2 regions of the Colwellia sp. BRX10-1 genome follow, and region 2 is predicted to be linked to the other one. Evidence: riboswitches for the same ligand, from Rfam matches in the RefSeq annotation. Region 2 holds a riboswitch; the other holds the start of a gene.

Region 1 (2,409 bases), on a different contig from region 2:
TATTCCAACGTTAGTTGCTAACTATATTCCTGCGGGAATAGAAGTGATGCTTCAATCTGAAAATGGTTTACTTGGCATGGGACAGTTTCCCACCGAAGACGAAATTGATGCAGATTTAATTAATGCCGGTAAACAAACGGTCACGATGGCAAAAGGTGCCTCTATCTTTGATAGTGCCGAGTCATTCGCAATGATACGTGGCGGACATGTCGACTTAACCGTACTAGGTGCCTTTGAGGTCGATGTAAACGGTAACATTGCTTCATATATGATCCCAGGCAAGCTGATTAAAGGTATGGGCGGTGCTATGGATTTAGTTGCGGGTGCTGACAATATTATTGTTACTATGACTCACGCTTCTAAACATGGTGTTTCAAAACTTTTATCTAACTGCACTTTACCGTTAACAGGTAAGGGTTGTATTAAAAGAGTACTAACTGATTTAGCCTTTATCGAAATTAAAGACGGCAAGTTTCATTTATTAGAGCGAGCGCCAGGGGTCAGTATTGAGGAAATAATAAAACTCACTGAAGGTGAATTAATTGTTCCTGAACATGTCCCTGAAATGAAATTTTAATAACCTAGCGGCATATTAATCATACGATTAAATAAAAAAAAAGAGCTTAAGCTCTTTTTTTTTTACCCTATATTTTAACATTACATTAAAGTTCACTTAATGATTTTGATAGTCAACCATTCGATTAAGCACATGTTCTATTTGAAAAAAAATTGATAAAAGTGTTTTTTTTATTAAATTTCTTTACGCATGTCACTAGCCTATTACACATTTTTCTTGCATTTATTGGCTCAATTCGCAATACTAAAAGGGACAAAGAAAAGGCAAAACACGTGAAATCGTGTTACGCAAAACCACCGGTCTAAGGGATTTATGTTTTATATATAAATTCTATGACAGCGGAGTCACCTCGTTATACAAGGTACATCCCGTGGTTTTTTCCTTTACTAACTAAATTAATTACAAGGTTACTAAAATGAAAAAATTATTACTAGCTTCTACCATCACTATTTTAACATTAACGTCTGTTGTATCGGCGCCGAAAGCACAAGCTGCTGACATCGCTCAAAGCGTTTGCCAGTATGTAGCTGCAGACGACAAGAAACGCATGCGTTCGTTCTTAAAAACGAATAGATTAAAAATTCGCAGTATCTTTCATGGTATTGAGTGTAATGGACAGAATCTGTTGGCGTTTGCATCGTCTAATGGTTCAGTTAAAACAGGTTCTTTGATGATTTCAAAGTTACCAAAGAAAGTTGTTTCTGAAAACTTAGCTATTTTGCAAACCGGATCGCAACCATTGATAGACGCAGCTAACGAACGCGTTAGCAGCTAAACTTATTTTTTAGTAGATGTTATTTGTTCAATCAAGTGTACTGTTTTACTAGATAATAATTCTATGTCATTTTAAAAAGCCTGCTTCTGCAGGCTTTTTTTTGCCTTAGTCATTTCAATCTATTTTTTGACTCGTTAAGCTAGCACCAAGTTAAAAAACTGATTACACTTAAGTTATACGAAGAAGACTGCGATATACATGTTGAATAAAAGAAGTTATAAAGACAGTAAGAATGCTTTAGTACTTACTGGCGGTGGCGCTCGAGCGGCTTATCAAGTAGGTGTGCTTTCTGCCATATCAAAATTTGTCCCTAGAAATCATGGCATCCCCTTTCCCATTATATGTGGCACCTCTGCTGGTGCTATAAATACCACAGCGCTAGCCTGTTATTCTTCATGCTTTCATTTGGGGGTAAAAAAATTAGAATGGGTTTGGAAGAATATTAATACCAGTCGAATATACCATAGTGATGGTATTCGGGTTTTCTCACATTTGGCGAAAGGTATGCTGGCAAGTTTCCAAGCAGATTATGCCAATAAAAGTGCGCGTAGTTTACTAAACAACGCGCCACTTCGTGACTTACTGAATATGGTGGTTGACTTTAAACGTATCGACACCAATATTTTACGTGGCTATTTATCTGCAGTTTCTATTACTGCATCAAGTTACAGTAATGGCGATTCGATTAGTTTTTATCAATCTGATGAGTCTATTTCTCCTTGGTTTCGCGCTAAACGTCGTGGTGAGCCTTGCCAAATTAATAGTGAGCACTTAATGGCTTCTGCCGCTATTCCCCTTGTGTTTCCTTCAATCAAAATTCGCCAAGAGCATTATGGTGATGGGTCTATACATCAACTTTCACCGTTAAGCCCTGCGATACATTTAGGTGGAGAAAATTTGTTTATTGTTGGTGTTGATCAACCTAAAGCACCACTTCATAGTAAAGTGAATAATCCTCATCCTCCGACAACCTCTACTGTTGCCGGTCATTTACTTGATACTATTTTCTCAGATACATTACACAGCGATATTGAACGTCTAGAACGAATTAATGAAA
Region 2 (2,409 bases):
ACTTAATGTATTATTTTTTTTGTATAAATCGGGTAGTAACAGGCGTGATTTTTTTAAGATACTGCTGGCATTTTCAGCAATATTAAAGGTGTCTACACCAGTAGATAATGTCATTTGAGGTAATCTAATACCAGACTTACTACTAACAAAGCGCAGCTTTTCAACGCCATGTGTTATTTTATCGGCAATCTCTCGAGCACTTTCTTTGTCAATATCAGGTAACAGAATTAAAAATTCATCGCCACCAGAACGTATTGGTAGACCGCTGCCATCAACATAACTAATTACTTTACTGGCTATTTTTGATAAGAGAACATCACTAATTAACTGACCGAATTGCAGATTAACTTCTGAAATTTGATCAACACAGACGACAATTGCGGCAACTTGCCGACTTGGATCTTCTGTTAGCCATAAATCTAAATGCTTAGACATAGCTTTACGATTATAAAGACCGGTAAGTGGATCCATGTAAATTTCTTCACGTACTTCTTTTAATTCAACTTTCAACGCCTGTGTCTTTTTACGGGTAAAAGAAATATGTTCAGCAAATTTTTGTTGGTGTAGTTTAAAGGCTTTAGATGCCTGGCGAATACTATTTACCGCAACGACTATTTTTTCTTTATCGGCAGATTGTAGATCAGAAATATTGCTGTCTAGCGTGGTAATAAGTTTATTAATACTCTGCGATGATTTTTGGCTGTTTTTTTCAACATGGGTGACAACGTCATCAAGGTCGTCAATGAGTTCATCTCTGAATTTACTTTGGCCTAAAATGAATTGACGATAGTTTTCTTCAATGAAAAAATCATCAAGCTTTTTACCCGTGGCAAGTTTATTTTCAATGGCAGTATTAAGAAGAATGTTTTTTTTATTAATATATTCGTAGCTAACTGAATAATTAATTGGGCTGACAGGTAAAAACCATCGCTGTAATTGTTTTACGGCCATGTTCATTTTTAGTTCAGCTTGTTTTATGGAATCATGATACTTCATTGTTCCATCTCAATTTGTACACCCAATTAACAATATCAATAGACTATTTTCTAGTATAAACAAGTAAAGTACCACATATATTTTTTGTCTATAAAAAACATATATTTAGTTATATAGTATTTTAAATGAAGGTAATATATGACAGAAAATAATTAAAAAGAAGGGAAGGACCGCAAAGTATACCGAAAGCAAACTGTTCAAAATAAAGACAAGCCCCCACTATATCTATACTTGGCAGTTCCGCTATCCTAGGTTTCCCCTTAGACCGGTAACTTTGCGTCTCTAGCTTTCACTAGATTTGCCCTTTTCGAGTTTTAGAAACTCTAAATTCATTATAAGCGTTGAACTATGCTTGTAAACCTTTATTATGAATAATTTGTTGAACCGTAACGAAAGCCTATAAGTAATAGATAAATTTATAGGTTATGGCTGATCACTCTACTGATCATTAGATAAAGGATTTTAGTTAATAATGCCCTGTAAACTGTTGTTGATCCTTTGTTTTTTTATAGCCCCTTTATTTTGTTTTGCCAATGATGCTTTAAACGTTGAGCAAAACATTAAAGATGTTGAACGCTATTTTTTACAAGACGCTGAAAACCTTCCCTACGAAGAGATCATTACACTTTCAAAAAAAATTTTGGGGTCTCAAGAAAATTATACCGTCCAAATTCGTGGGAAAACCTTCATCCTTCTTGCTGATGTTGCCAATAATAAAGGTGAAAATAGCGAAGCATTTCATTTTGCGCAAGATGGAATTTCTCTGCAAGGACTCGAACCAGCCATAAAGTTTAATTTATTACTGAAAGTTGCAGATGGCTATTTTTTACAGGAGAAGTATGAGCAAACTCAAAATATAGCAACCAATGTCATTTTAATGGCAGATTCTCCACAAGTGCTAAAATATCGTTTAATTGCTTTGAGTTATCGAGCTGTTACCTATGCGTTGCAAAATAAAAACGATTTATCGATGAATGATCTTAATCAAGTTAAGGTGCTGATTTCGGTAAATCCTCAGTATGAGGATCACCTTTGTCTTTTAGAAATTTTAGCAACGGCATATTATTATTTAGGCGATTATCAAACATCGCTAACCATGCAAAATAAGCTATTAACGTTAAAATTTGATTTAGACAAACTGGCTAATATTGACCAAACTTATTTACACTTAGGCCGTGCTTATTTTCAGTTAAATTTATTTGATGATGCTTACAATGCTTTTTGGGAAGCACAAAAACACGGCAAAAATAAAAATGCTCCAATTAGTGCTGCCTATGCTGAATTAGGATTGGCAGAGGTGTTATTAAAGCAGGGAGAATTTAGTGACTCACATAATTGGCTATTATCAGCCAGTGCTACATTTAATGAAAAGAGGTTAAATAAGCCTTATTTAACCTCGTTAATTCTATTAGC

What was found. A riboswitch is a leader RNA that binds a small molecule or an ion and turns the genes downstream of it on or off. The one in region 2 is predicted to bind cyclic di-GMP.
Region 1: it holds a riboswitch for cyclic di-GMP, as region 2 does, so the genes downstream of both, H4J75_RS17360 (DUF3718 domain-containing protein) here and H4J75_RS03760 (GGDEF domain-containing protein) in region 2, are expected to answer to the same signal.

Annotation. Positions count from the first base shown of each region.
Region 1 covers NZ_JACGWC010000030.1:20,205-22,613, forward strand. The annotation lists gene H4J75_RS17355 (3-oxoacid CoA-transferase subunit B) at 1-577, shown strand, start outside; cyclic di-GMP riboswitch class I at 830-929, shown strand; gene H4J75_RS17360 (DUF3718 domain-containing protein) at 993-1,352, shown strand; gene H4J75_RS17365 (patatin-like phospholipase family protein) at 1,551-2,409, shown strand, end outside.
Region 2 covers NZ_JACGWC010000002.1:293,603-296,011, reverse strand. The annotation lists gene H4J75_RS03760 (GGDEF domain-containing protein) at 1-996, opposite strand, end outside; cyclic di-GMP riboswitch class I at 1,227-1,309, opposite strand; gene H4J75_RS03755 (hypothetical protein) at 1,469-2,409, shown strand, end outside.